2 regions of the Pseudoalteromonas sp. 23_GOM-1509m genome follow, and region 2 is predicted to be linked to the other one. Evidence: predicted binding sites of a transcription regulator. Region 2 holds the regulator's gene; the other holds the start of a gene.
What was found. Region 2 encodes LexA, which represses DNA repair genes until DNA is damaged. Its sites were predicted from a motif close to TACTGTATNNNNATACAGTA; they were not measured.

Region 1: a site for LexA is predicted at 3,396-3,415, ahead of N523_RS0113865 (exonuclease domain-containing protein). Genes of this name have one in related genera too.

What each region holds. Positions count from the first base shown of each region.
Region 1 covers NZ_KI912433.1:106,121-113,209, reverse strand. Annotated here, with positions in the region: gene N523_RS0113880 (YeeE/YedE family protein) at 1-51, opposite strand, end outside; gene N523_RS0113875 (OmpP1/FadL family transporter) at 55-1,314, opposite strand; gene N523_RS0113870 (sugar porter family MFS transporter) at 1,517-2,941, opposite strand; gene N523_RS0113865 (exonuclease domain-containing protein) at 3,428-5,584, shown strand; gene N523_RS0113860 (sel1 repeat family protein) at 5,825-6,352, shown strand; gene N523_RS19395 (YbaM family protein) at 6,355-6,507, opposite strand; gene N523_RS0113850 (late competence development ComFB family protein) at 6,500-6,772, opposite strand; gene N523_RS0113845 (histone deacetylase family protein) at 6,823-7,089, opposite strand, start outside.
Region 2 covers NZ_JADO01000020.1:68,754-75,842, reverse strand. Annotated here, with positions in the region: gene norR (nitric oxide reductase transcriptional regulator NorR) at 1-800, opposite strand, end outside; gene hmpA (NO-inducible flavohemoprotein) at 966-2,147, shown strand; gene N523_RS0108735 (endonuclease) at 2,187-2,840, opposite strand; gene N523_RS0108730 (hypothetical protein) at 3,093-3,473, shown strand; gene N523_RS0108725 (PaaI family thioesterase) at 3,503-3,946, opposite strand; gene lexA (transcriptional repressor LexA) at 4,145-4,762, shown strand; gene coxB (cytochrome c oxidase subunit II) at 5,256-6,398, shown strand; gene ctaD (cytochrome c oxidase subunit I) at 6,398-7,089, shown strand, end outside.

The DNA.
Region 1 (7,089 bases), on a different contig from region 2:
AATTAAACCACCGCCAATAGCCCCAGTTAGTGGGGTGAATTCGGTTGTCATCGTTTAAATCCTCCAAGCAAGGGATACACCCAATCCTGATTGTTCCATTGAAATTGATAGTTGTTGATCAGGCGCTAAGTAGTTTGCACCTGTTACATTTTTAGAGGGTGAATAAAAAGCCATTGCGTTAAATTGCACCGCGTCACTAAGCGCATGACTAATGCCTGCTGTAAAATGCCATTCTTGCACACCGGGCGCTAAAATATTAAATAAAATGTCAGATGATGGAATGGGTTGCTCAGTATAAGAAGCACCAAACCTAATTTTTTGTTGCTCAGTGCGTTGCCATTGATAACCCAGTTTATAAATACTCATATCGTGCCAACCAAAGCCTGCTCCGGCTTCAGCCCCTAGTGGCGCTGACATTAAATTAGTAATAGGGTTGGCGATACTTTTTACTTCACTGTAATTTATTTTTTGCCAATCAAACACCACTTGGTGCGATGGTAAAAACTGCCAAGCGATACCGAGCTGAATAGAGCTTGGTAAATCAAACCCGCCTTGCTCTGCAAACAGGCCGCTGTAACGGTCAAATTCATCCATAGACACTGATGAACGGTAACTGGCGCCCCAGCTAAATGACGAGTTAATAATGTGGCTGATCCCAAGTTGCATTCCAATGCCTGTGCTGGTATCAACGCCATTATTAGACAGCGCCTCTGGCTTTTGTGAAAAGGCGGCAAAATTTGCCAAACCTTGTGCTTCAAATTGTTGCACTACATAAATAGCAGATACACCTAGGCGTATTTGTTCATTTAATTGATAGCTCATGGTTGGGCTGACAAATAACTGCTTTAAGTCAACACCGGTGGTGCCGCCATAAAATGTGCCTTGAGGGGCAGAATCAGCCACATATTCTGTGTTCATTCCGCCGTTACCGTAAACTAATAGGCCAATATTAATGCGCTCATTTAGTTGATGGCCAATAGCAAATTCGGGAATTGCAAATAAGCTGTTATCACTTTTTTTGGTGGTTGCGTCCAAATACAGTGCATTGGGAAAGTATTCATCGACCTTTGCAGCGGTGTAGTTACGCTCAGGAGCAAATAATTCTATGCCTACCGACATTTGCGTGCCATTAGCTGAAAAAGCAGCCGGGTTATTTGCACCCGACATTAATTCTTCTGATAACGCTACACCAGCACCTGCCATGCCTTTGTGAGTCATACCGTAGCCATGAGTAAAATAGCCATTCGTTGCAAATACATTAAATGTGCTTAACGCAGAGGTGAAAACAAGGCCTGAGAATAACTGTTTTTTCATTTAAATTGAGACTAAGTAGAGAAAGTTGGCGAACAATAGCTAACTTTTTATATTCCAAAAAAGAACTTTAAAAGATTATATATACTAAAAAAGCATATTGTTTGTGGATGAGGAACAGGTAAATGAAAGGGCTTACAAAGGAGGATTAAATACGCTGGAGTAAAACAGCATTATTATGCGCTATTTTACTCCAGCCAAGTAATTACATTGACTCTAATTTCATACCGCGTGTCTCTTTAATGTATTTAACCACAAAGAACACACTAATAAACGCCGAGAGGGTATAAAAACCATAGGCGCCTGCTAAACCAATACTACCTAGCATGATAGGGAAGGTCATAGTAATAGCAAAGTTAGCTATCCACTGCGCACTAGCAGCAACTGCAAGCGCTGCACCACGGATGCGGTTATTAAACATTTCGCCAAGCAGTACCCATACAATAGGGCCCCAGCTTAAACCAAAAAATACCACAAACAGGTTAGCCATTATTAAAGCAAAGGTACCCATATTTTCACTAAGTGCTAACTTGCCCGCTTCATCAAGGCCTGCACTGCCAAAGGTGTAGGTAAGTGCACTTAAACTAATAAACATACCTATACTACCTACCAGTAACAATGGCTTACGTCCCACTTTATCAACTAAAGCAATGGCAATAAAAGTAGACAAAATATTAGTGGTACCCGCAAGCACGTTTATAAACAGTGATTGTGATTCATCAAAACCAGCGGCTTGCCAAAGCTCTGAACCGTAATAAAATACCACGTTAATACCAACAAATTGTTGGAAAACTGATAAAGCTACACCCACCCAAACAATAGGGTGTACCTTTTTACTGCCATCGATAAATAAATCGCGAATACTTGGTTTTTTATCGCTTTTCAGAGACTGCTTTACGTCATTGATTTGCGCATCAGCATCATCGTTTGAAATTTTATTAAATACAGTTTTAGCGTGTTTAAGCTTGCCTTGTGCGACTAAGTAACGCGGTGACTCAGGAATAAACAAGACCCCAATTAAAAATAAGCCTGCAGGAACCAGTTCAGCCCAAAACATCCAGCGCCATGCAGCTAAGTCTAACAATAAAATACCCTCGGCACCGCCAGCAGCGTTAGCAATTAGGTAGTTACTTAAAAAGGCTGCAAATAAGCCAAGAACAATAGCGAGTTGTTGCAATGTCGCTAAGCGACCACGCAAACTTGCTGGTGCTACTTCTGCTATATAAGCAGGCGCTAAAACAGAGGCTGCACCTATGCCTAATCCACCAAATAAGCGGTAAAAAATAAACTCAGCTGAGCTATCAGCAATACCAGAGCCAAATGCACTGATAGCAAATATAAGTGCAGTGACAATCATAATAGCGCGACGGCCAAATTTGTCAGCTAATGGGCCAGCAGCTAAAGCACCCAGCGCACAACCAAGTAAAACAGAGGCAACATTAAACCCTGTTGCTACACTGCTTGAGTTAAATGTATTACCTAATGCCGATACAGTGCCATTTATAACGCCTGAATCAAAACCAAATAAAAAGCCACCAATGGCGGCAACAGCCGATATAAAAATAACGTATAAAAGTGAGCACTTTGCCGCTGCGCTTTGCTCACCTTTAGTTGCATGCTGTGTTGTCATGTTGTTCAATCCTAATTTTTATTATGTGTAATGAAGTTAAGGTACCACTAATAATTTGCGGGCAACCTTAGCACAGAGTAATCACGCTAAAAAAGATATTTCAATAGTAATACGTATGCATAAATAAATTAATTGAGTTGCGCGAGGGTCTGTTTATCTTTTGAGATTGAAGTTTCAGCAGTGTGTTTGGTTTTTAAGCAAAATAGATCTTTTGCCATGTGAATGCCCGTAAATAGGTACTAACGCTTCGTTAATGTTAAACACGCACTGCTTGAAGGGTTCTGCTATCTACACAGGTGAAGATAAGGGCCAGGGTATAAAAAGGGTGCTCGGTTTTAACTTAGTTTATTAGGTAACAAACCTCGCTGAAATTAAAGCGCCCGAGATTGAATCAATTTAAATTCTAAAAGGCTATTAACTCCTAATTGGGTTGCTAAAAGCGCTCAAATAATTATACTGTTTTTATATACAGTATTGGCGGTTTTTATGAGAAAAGAGTTACCAGCAAAATATTATTTGGCACATTTTAAAGAGCTAATAGGCTTTGTGAGCGATAAATGTATGCATTTACTTGAGCAAAAGCACATTACATTTATTAATAAAATAAACACCCTCGACGAGCAAAGCCAATGCATGCTAGCACGTATTTATTCTCGTAAGCCTTATTTAGTGCAAACTCAGTCATTAAATTATGAAGAGATTATTTCGCCTTATCAGGCACTTTTTAATTTAAAAACAGCCGGATTAGTATATGAACCCTCACAAACAGACGCTAAGCAACTGCTTAGTCATCTAACAAAGCCGGCCTTAATTGAGTTGCTAGCTCAACAAGAGCAGCCACCATTATTTAAAAAAAGTGCAGCTAAAAGTTGTTTAGTTGAAGTCGCTATTTCATTTTTTGAATCTAAGCCAGAGCGTCTTTCGCATTTGTATAATCAGTATGTGATCAATAATAGAGATGAGTGTTACCAGTATTTTGAATTTTTGTATATTGGCAGGCTCAGTGCCGGTGATGTTAATCATCAAAATCGGTTTGTACTAAGAGATTTAGGGGTAACTCCTGTTAGGCAAGGACATCATGAAAGTTTGTCTCGCTTTGACTCAATTGAGGAAGCGCAATCTAACTATGTGTTAAACCGTTTTCGGTTAGCCGTTAAAAACGCGAAAGATGACAATGAAAATGAGACGTTAGCAAAACAGTTAATAAATGAATTAGCAGTAGGGGTTGTAGCTCGAGAGCTAAAGAATAAGTTATTGGTCATACTTTATAAGCAACTAAAAACAACTAACCCTGTATTAGCGTTTGATGTACTTAATGCCTGCGAAGACGATGCGCACGCACTAGAAATTCAAATAAGAGAGCAATATAGTTTAGGCAATAAAGAATGGGTAAAGGCGCAACTTGAGAAAATTATAGAAAATCCGCTCACCGATGAGTTACTGTACTTTGCGGATGACTTTTTAATGCGCAAATTTAACAAGCAAACACGCTCACGGCTTAGTGAAATGTTAGCCAGTACACGCTGTATTATAGAAGTTGATGAACTTTACCGTGGCGATGTTGAGTTAGGTGTAAGTGATCACTACACTCGTCAAGGCAAGCAGGTTTTTTATACTGAGAATACCTTGTGGCAAAGCTTATTTGCGCTGGTTTTTTGGCAGGAACTTTTTATTGAAACCCCAACCCCCCCCTGCAACGAATTTGATATTTATCCGCAAGCCTTAAAAACAGATACATTTTATTTAAATCAATCCTCGCAAGTAGAGGCGCGGCTGGCTGCGTGTAATAGTACCCAAAAATTGCTGCGTTTAGTGTGTAACCATGCAGCGAAGTATTATGAGCAACCAAATGGCTTATTTAGATGGCACAAAGATGTATTAAAGCCATTAGAGATGCTTATTTTAAACAGCCCGATAAATGCGCTATTAAGCCATTTAAAAAACATGGCAAAAAACTACCGACAATTAAAAGATGGTTACCCCGATTTAATGATTGTTGATAACAGCGCAGTTCATTTTGAGGAGGTAAAAGCGCCCGGAGACAAGCTTAAAAGAAACCAGCTAGTGAGCATCGATAATTTAAAAAACAGTGGTTTTAAAGTCAATATTGCAGCGGTGAAGTGGTATGTAGACCCTAACCGTATTTATAGTGTGGTAGATATTGAAACTACAGGAGGCCTCAAAGGCGGTAACCGCATTACCGAAATTGGTATTGTTAAAGTAAAGCAGGGCGAAATAGTTGATACATGGACCACATTGATAAACCCAGAGCGACCCATCCCTCGTTTTATTACCAAACTAACCGGTATTAACGACGCCATGGTAAGTGATGCGCCTATACTTAGCGACATTGCTTCGACTTTATTGGATAAAATTTCGGGTAGTATTTTTGTGGCGCATAATGTTAATTTTGATTATGGCTTTATTAAAAAAGAGCTTGAGAGGGTGGGAATTAATTTTAAAATGCCAAAACTGTGTACAGTCGTTGAATCACGCAAAGCATTTAAGGGATTAAAGTCGTATTCGCTGGGAAATTTATCTGCACACTTTAATTTAGACTTAACCAATCATCACCGTGCATTAGACGATGCCAAAGCGGCCGCGCAGTTATTATTATTGGTTCAGCAAACGGACAGTCAGTGATAGATTTACGTCAGTTAAATGCATTGTGCGTAAAGTAAAGTACCTTGTGTATAAATACAGGGTATTAAAAAAATAGGTTTATCTATTTTTAATGGGCGATTAAAACTGCGCTTATAAAAATAATCGCTGTAAGCTTTGCAATCCCATGATAATATTAAATTTATGTTAACAGGTTTTAGGGCAGATGCTTTAAAAGTGGTTATGTTTCTGAGCAAAAAAAATAATAAATTAAGGATAATAATGAATCATCAACGATTGAGTGCCACTTTGCTGGTATTGGTGGCTTTAATAACTGGCTGTAATTCGTCACCAATAAGTCTTTACAGCGATAATACCATGAAGAAAAAAGAATATAATGGTGTTAAGGCATACAGAAAAGGGGAGTTTGAAGAGGCTTTTAACTATTTAGAAGAGCCCGCTGCATTGGGCTATAAAAGTGCACAATACACCCTAGCGTTTATGTTTTTAAAAGGGCAATATTTAGAGCAATCAACTAAGCTTGGTATGGGGTGGTTGGGTGTTGCTGCAGAAGCAGGCGTTGAAAATTGGTCACAACAATATGATACTTTTTATGCCGCTGCGACAACAGAAGAGAAGCAAGAAATAGATGCAATTGTTGCCGTTTATATTGAGCAGTTTGGTGTTAAAGCTCAAAACATGACCTGCCGTAGGTCAACATCACCGAGACGAACATTCGGCGAAATTAAAATTGATTGTAATAAACACGATGGTATTGTCACCGTTCATGAAATACAAACAATAGAGTAAAGCTAGTTACTAACTAGCTTTTTCTCAAAGTCACTTTTTACGATATCGAGCGCTTTTAATACTTCTTCGGGCTCTACGTCGTGTTGCTCTAATATCATAATTAAATCAACAGCCAGTTTTACGTGTGTAGGGGCGTCTTCTAGCGGGTTACTCATTAATATCTTTCTTTTTAGCAATCTGATCAATCGCAAAATTAATAGCAAGTTCAACGCGTTGCTGCATATCTAAACGATCTGTTTGAGTTAAATAAAATGCCATATCTACATCGTATCGAATATAACGTGGGGGTAATTGATTGAGTACGGTACAGCAAAAGTCAGCCATTACATCGTCGTTGTAACGCTCATTAAGTTTACGTTTTTCTATTTCTTCTAAAACGAGTTTTTCGTAAAAATTGTGTATGTCGTCATCTAATCGCATATTCCAGTCACTCTTTGTTATTGTCTTTAATGAGTCTATACCAAGGATTGTTATAAATCGAGAGCCGCTTTAAATAGTTGTTTATGGACACTGACTAAATCATTGATGTTACGCTGATAACCACCACCTAAAGCGCACATAAGCGGGATGTTTCGCTGCTTACAAAAGTTAAGAACGGCAAAGTCACGCGCGTATACGCCAGCCAAAGAAACATTAAATAAGCCAAGTTCGTCTTTGGTATAAATATCGGCGCCCGCATTATATAAAATAATATCGGGCTGGTGGAGGCGAACACATAACTCAAGAGCTTGCTCTAG
Region 2 (7,089 bases):
CCTTTTGCATGGCCAAAAAATTCACTTTCTGCGAGGTTTTCAGGCAGTGATGCACAATTTAAATGAATTAATGGCTGATCTTTACGTGCGGAGTGTAAGTGAATATTACGTGCCACCAACTCTTTGCCGACCCCAGTATCACCTAAAATAAGGACACTAAAGTTTGATGCCGCAACCAGTTTTATCTCATTTTTAAGCGTTTGTATTGCTGAGCTTTGGCCAATAATTTCACCACCATCACGTTTGAGCGCCTCACGGTTTAACGCTTGTACTAATTCACTAGAGTGCTGCGCATGTTGTTTGTAATGGGCAAGCTCTAGGGCTGTTTTAAAGTGCGCACTGCACAAGGTTTGTAAGGTGTTGAGTGTATCAGTGGTAATACCGTCAAACGCATTGGCGTTAAGGCTATCAAAGGTCAGAATGCCAAGTAGTGCGTTTTTATCATAAAGGGGTAACCCTAAGCAGGCATGCACTGGAATATCACCGGTTTTAGCCAGTAGTAGCCCGTCGTATGGATCAGGTAGTGGACAGTCATGTGCAAATTGCAGAGCCAAACGACTACTGCAGATGGCTTTAAGGCGAGGATGCTCCGCAATATCAAAACGTCGTCCTAGGCTATCGGGCATAAGCCCTTTAATGGCTAAGGGTTTTAATTGCTCACCTTGGCGAATTAATAATGCACTGGCATCGCTGGGAATAACACGTTCAACCGTGGCTAAAAGTTGCTCAAAACTGTGAGCATGTAACGTACTTTGCGCAAGTTCTAATGCAACTTGCGTCAGGTTGAATTGTTGGTTCATGTCAAAATGACCTTTTAGTGTATTTTTACAGGTTTTATAGTAGGTCATAAAGACCCATCTTGTAAAGCGAGTTAATTTAACCTTTTGAATATTATAGGTTTAATTGGTTGGCACACTCTGTGTAATGCTAAATGCAAGCAGTTAGTTATTACATAGGAAATAAACATGTTATCCGATAAAACCATACAAATAGTTAAAAGCACGGTGCCATTGCTTGCAGAGGCAGGTACGGTCGTAACCGATCATTTTTACAAGCGCATGTTTAGTCATAATCCCGAGCTTAAACATATTTTTAATATGACTAATCAAGAAACGGGTCGTCAGCAATTTGCATTATTTAATGCGTTGGCTGCGTACGCGCAAAATATTGATAATTTAGCCGTGTTAAAAGAGGCGCTAGCGCGAATTAATCATAAGCATACCAGCTTAAATATTTTACCTGAGCATTATCCTATTGTGGGCGCACATTTAATCGGTACGTTAAAAGAGCTTATTCCTGAGCAGTTTACTGCCGATGTTGAATATGCGTGGCGCGAAGCCTACGGTGTACTTGCTGATATTTGTATTACCGAAGAAGCGGCATTGTATGCGCACAGTAAAAACAACCATGGTGGCTGGGCAGGCACGCGCCAGTTTGAAATTACTGATAAACATATTGAATCTGAATTCGTAACTAGTTTTACGCTGACACCTGTGGATGGTAAAGCAGTTATTACCTACAAGCCAGGACAGTACATTGGCATTAAAGTTAAGCCTGAGGGCGCAGAATATGAAGAGATCCGCCAGTATTCTATTTCGCAAAAGAGCAATGCTAAAAACTATCGTATTAGCGTTAAAAAAGAGTGCCAACCAAAGCCTGGCGTGGTGTCTAATTATTTACACTCACTAGAGCAAGGCGCACGAGTAGAGTTATACCCGCCAGCGGGAGATTTCATTTTAAAAAATGAGGCAACTCCAGTGGTACTTATTTCAGCAGGCGTTGGCCAAACCCCGATGATGGCGATGCTGCAAACGCTACTTAGTGGTGATAAAAATCAAGCGATTAGTTATTTGCACGCGTGTGAAAACAGCCGCGAATTTTCATTTAAAGGGTATTTAGCGCAGCAAACGGCAATGCATCCACAGCTAAAAACATTTACTTGGTTTAATCAAGGTGGCGAGGAGTGTGATTTCACTGGGCTAATGGATTTATCGGTGCTTGAGGCATCATTACCTATTAGCGAAGGGGCATTTTATTTGTGTGGACCAGCATCATTTATGGCTTACGTAAAAGGCCAGCTACTTGATTTAGGTGTGCAAAGCTCAAACATTCACTACGAAATATTTGGACCACACCAAGCGTTATAGGTTAATTAAAAGCGTGTGTTACACGCTTTTAATTTAAACTTACAGCTTTTTACTATTTGTGTTAGCAGCATAAGCTTGTTGTTGCCAAGCATTAAATAGCTTTTGTTGTTTAGCTGAAATTTTTAAACCATACGTTTTTTGCATGTAAGCGTACGCATCGGCAATGCGTTTACGTGCATGAACAGGCGGTTCAACAACACGTTGTTTAAAATTAACTTTAACCTCACAGCGACCATATTGCGTCGCGTTTTGGGCTAACATGCCAAAGCGGTAGTTTGAGCGATCGGCGTTAATTTCACCAATTGCAGGGGCTAAATTGTTTATATCGGCTTCCATCAAGCGAAACTTAGCGCTAACTTTGCGGCAGTTTTTACGCCCACCATCTTGCCAACATTGTAACTGGTGACCAAATTCCCATGCAGGGACAATATGTTCCCATTCAATTCGCAGGGCACGTTGATTTACTTTGCCTGAGCGGGTTAGTGTGTTGCGAGGCACGTAGCCACAATGGGTAGGGTCGGGTACCAACTTTTTGCCTTGTTTTTTTATATCGCAACCACAATAAATACTTTTAGCGTTTTCGGGAAGGGTATTAATTAAGTGCTTTTTGGCACTCGAAAACCGCGTAAATTGTTCGCCCATTGCTGAAAAACAAGCACAGCAAGCCAACAAAGCTAAAATAAACCGAATCATATCCATCACATACGTGAACTACAGGAGCGGCTAGTTTAAGGCCTAGAATAAAAAAGTAAACTGCCGCCGGCATGCTTTAATTTTAATTTGCGTATTTTGTGTAGGGCGTTTTTTAGGAGTAAATAGTGGGCAATATTCAGAGGCTAACGCTAAAAACGCGTTAATGCAGTGATTCCTGCGTTGTTGATTTGGTATAACGGTAAAACTGCGTTAAAGTTTGCAATGAGATTAATAGAGGGTAAAAACGAGATAATGTCGGAAATTCAATTTTTAAATGTAGATCTAGAGCTTGAGTCAAAGCAAGATATTAGCGTATTAGTTGCTGATTTAAAAAAGGTCGCAACTATTTTACATTATGATAAAGACGAATACCGTCAACTTGCTCGCATTGAGGTTGCAGGTGAAATAACCACGCCAGATAAAGCGATTAATCACTTGTGTGAGTTAATCGAGTCGTGTTCACGCAATGCATTAAAGCAATGGTTGAGTTGTTCACGCAGAACTTTCGATATTGGGTTTGAGTCTGGCACTTCGCCAAAATGCTTTAACCAAGCCTTACATGCAGATACCTTGTTACGTATATCTGCAATTGGTGCAGGCGTAGAAATTACTATTTACCCTTTCGAAAAGTAATTTAATTTCAACCTTGGTTAATTGACTTACTAGCCTTTTCGCTCTACTACGGCTGCGGTCATACGTGATACGCAGCAAAGCTCATTGCGGCTATTGGTTATTTTAATATCCCAAACCGAGCTGCGCTTGCCGATATGATAAGCTCTCGCTGTGGCCGTTAATGTGCCATTGCGTGATGCCTTTAAATGACTTGCACTGATCTCTTGGCCAACACAATAAAACCGATTGAAATCAACCACAAAGTTAGCGGCATAACTTGCTACTGTTTCAGCAAGCACCACATTTGCACCACCATGAACGATACCCATAGGGTTATGATGCTCTGGAATTGCCGGCATAGTTGCCACTAAGTAGTCATCACCAATTTCACTGATTTCTATTCCCATGGTTTTCATGAGTGTCCCTTGGCCTGTAATACCTTGATCTAATTGCTTACAAAACTCTAATGTAATCGGTTGATGCCAAATACTCATGCTAGCTCCTTGGATAAGTAATTGAGAATTAAAATTTATTAATATGATAATGCGTTGCTAATAATTACATTTATCACCCTGCTTTTAAAGTAGGTTATTGTTTGATGATAACGGCATATAAGGCATTAATTTATATTTGCGATTTTTAAATAACTGTATATACTCACAGTTAATTGTACTGTATGGAAAACCAGTTGTATGCGACCATTAACGAAACGCCAAGCGCAAATACTCGAACTCATTAAAGTGTTTATTAAAGACACTGGTATGCCTCCTACACGTGCCGAAATTGCACAAACACTGGGTTTTAAAAGTGCGAATGCTGCAGAAGAACACTTAAAAGCACTGGCCAAAAAAGGTGTGATTAAAATGAAGCCAGGCGCGAGTCGGGGCATTCAGCTTGTTGAAGAAGAGGAGCCAGAGCAGTTAGGCTTACCTTTAATTGGCAGGGTGGCTGCCGGTGAGCCTATATTGGCGCAACAGCATGTAGAAAGCCACTGTAAAATTGACCCTTTAATGTTTAAACCTGCGGCCGATTTTTTATTGCGTGTTAACGGTATGAGTATGAAAGACATTGGTATTATGGATGGTGATTTACTTGCTGTGCATAAAACCCAAGTTGCCGAAAATGGACAAGTTATTGTTGCCCGTGTTGACGACGATGTAACCGTGAAGCGTTTAGAAAAAGCGGGCAGAAAAGTACTCTTACATGCTGAAAATGATGAGTTTTCAGCTATTGAGGTCGATTTAGAAAATGAGTCGTTCAATATTGAAGGCTTAGCGGTAGGTGTTATTCGTAACGCTGACTGGATGTAGTATTAAAGCATAATTTAGCGCTTAATAGTGATTAGGCGCTGGGTTTGTTAGCAGCACAATGTCTAACTTATCAAATGTATGACTATATGTTGTCAAGTGCTTCTCCTATCATAAATAAAATCACTAAATACTTTATAAATAAACAAATTTACTCTGCTTTTTTAAGTTAACAATTTTTTATATTTCTATCCTGTAATTTCAATACACCCCTTACTAAACCTGACTCTTAGATTAATTGCCTGACTAGTTGCTATTTTTTTAGCTGCGCATTTTAAAAAATACACCTTGTTTATTTTTCATACTCACCTTGCTTATTGTTTATTTTTTAACTAGTTATTAAAGAGCTGGAATAAAAATAACTCACAGCTTAGTCGTTTTGAGAACACACATTTACTAAATCCAGCACCCTTATAAAAAATAAAAATAACGAATAGGCGTTTAAGCCGTATGCCTCTTCGCTTTGCGTCAGCAATAGCATCAAAGGAGCCGTCACATGGGTAAGCTGAGTTCTTCCTTGTGGCTTATATTGTTTGTTTTTTCGCAGAATGTGCTTGCTAATAGCCAATATAATATGCGTAAAGGCGTAACCGATATAAGTAATAATGTATACCAACTGCACATGACTATTTTTTTAATATGTTGTGTGATTGGGGTGATCGTGTTTGCCATTATGTTTTGGGCACTCATTCATCATCGCAAATCTAAAGGGGCTGTCCCTGCCCAATTCCATGAAAGCACCAAAGTAGAAATACTGTGGACTGCGATCCCTTTTGTCATATTAATTGTTATGGCCATTCCTGCGACTAAAACCTTAATTGCCATGGAGGATGCCAGCAAAGCTGATCTCACCATTAAAATTACAGGCTCACAGTGGAAGTGGCATTACGAGTATATGGGGGAGGACGTTGAGTTTTATTCCATGCTAGCTACACCTCAAAATGAAATAACCAACCTTGCTGATAAAAACCCGAATTATTTACTCGAGGTCGATAAACCGCTGGTACTACCAATTAATCAAAAAGTACGTTTTTTAATGACTTCAGATGATGTTATTCACTCATGGTGGGTGCCTGACTTTGCCGTTAAAAAAGATGCAAACCCTGGGTTTATTAATGAAACATGGACCAATATTAATGAGGTTGGTACTTACCGTGGGCAGTGTGCAGAGCTTTGCGGTAAAGATCATGGTTTTATGCCTGTTGTGGTAGAAGCTAAAACAGAAGAAGACTTCAAAACGTGGTTAGCAGAGGCTAAACAAGCCAAGCAAAAAGCAGCTGCAGCAGACGCTGCGTTATTAGACCAAGTTGTACCAAAAGAAGAGCTGATGGCGCTTGGTGAGCAGGTTTATATGGCGAGCTGCGCGGCGTGCCATCAGCCAACAGGATTAGGCTTGCCGGGTGTTTTTCCGGCTCTTAAAGGCAGCCCAATAGTCATAGGTGATATCAAAGGGCATATAGATATTTTGCTCCACGGTAAACCAGGTACGGCTATGCAGTCTTTCGCAAAGCAATTATCAATCAAGCAAATAGCAGCTGTTATTACCTATAAACGCAACGCGTGGGGTAATGACACTGGTGATGTAATTCAACCGAGCGAGATACAAGCGGCACTGGATGCTGATGGGGAGGCTAAATAATGAGTAGCATTGCAGAACAACCTAATACCAATGAGGCTCATCATGCCCATCAACCTGCCACAGGCTTTAAGCGCTGGTTATTTACAACCAACCATAAAGATATAGGTAGCTTATATTTAATTTTTTCACTCACCATGTTTTTAATTGGTGGGGCAATGGCGATGGTTATTCGAGCTGAGTTATTTCAGCCGGGCCTACAACTGGTTGATCCTCACTTTTTTAATCAAATGACCACAGTGCATGGTTTAATAATGGTGTTTGGTGCGGTTATGCCAGCCTTTACCGGCTTGGCAAACTGGATGATCCCGCTAATGATTGGTGCGCCAGATATGGCCTTACCGAGAATGAATAACTGGAGCTTTTGGATTTTACCGTTTGCGTTTTTAATCCTATTAGCTTCATTATTTATGCCTGGTGGTGGCCCTGCATTTGGTTGGACCTTTTACGCGCCGCTTTCCACCACTTATAGTAACGACAACACAGCAATGTTTGTATTTGCTGTGCATATTATGGGTATTAGTTCGATTATGGGGGCCATTAATGTGGTGGTCACCATAGTAAATATGCGTGCTCCGGGTATGACGTGGATGAAGCTGCCGTTATTTGTGTGGACATGGTTGATCACGGCGTTTTTACTTATTGCAGTTATGCCGGTACTTGCTGGTGCAGTTACTATGGTGCTCACCGATAA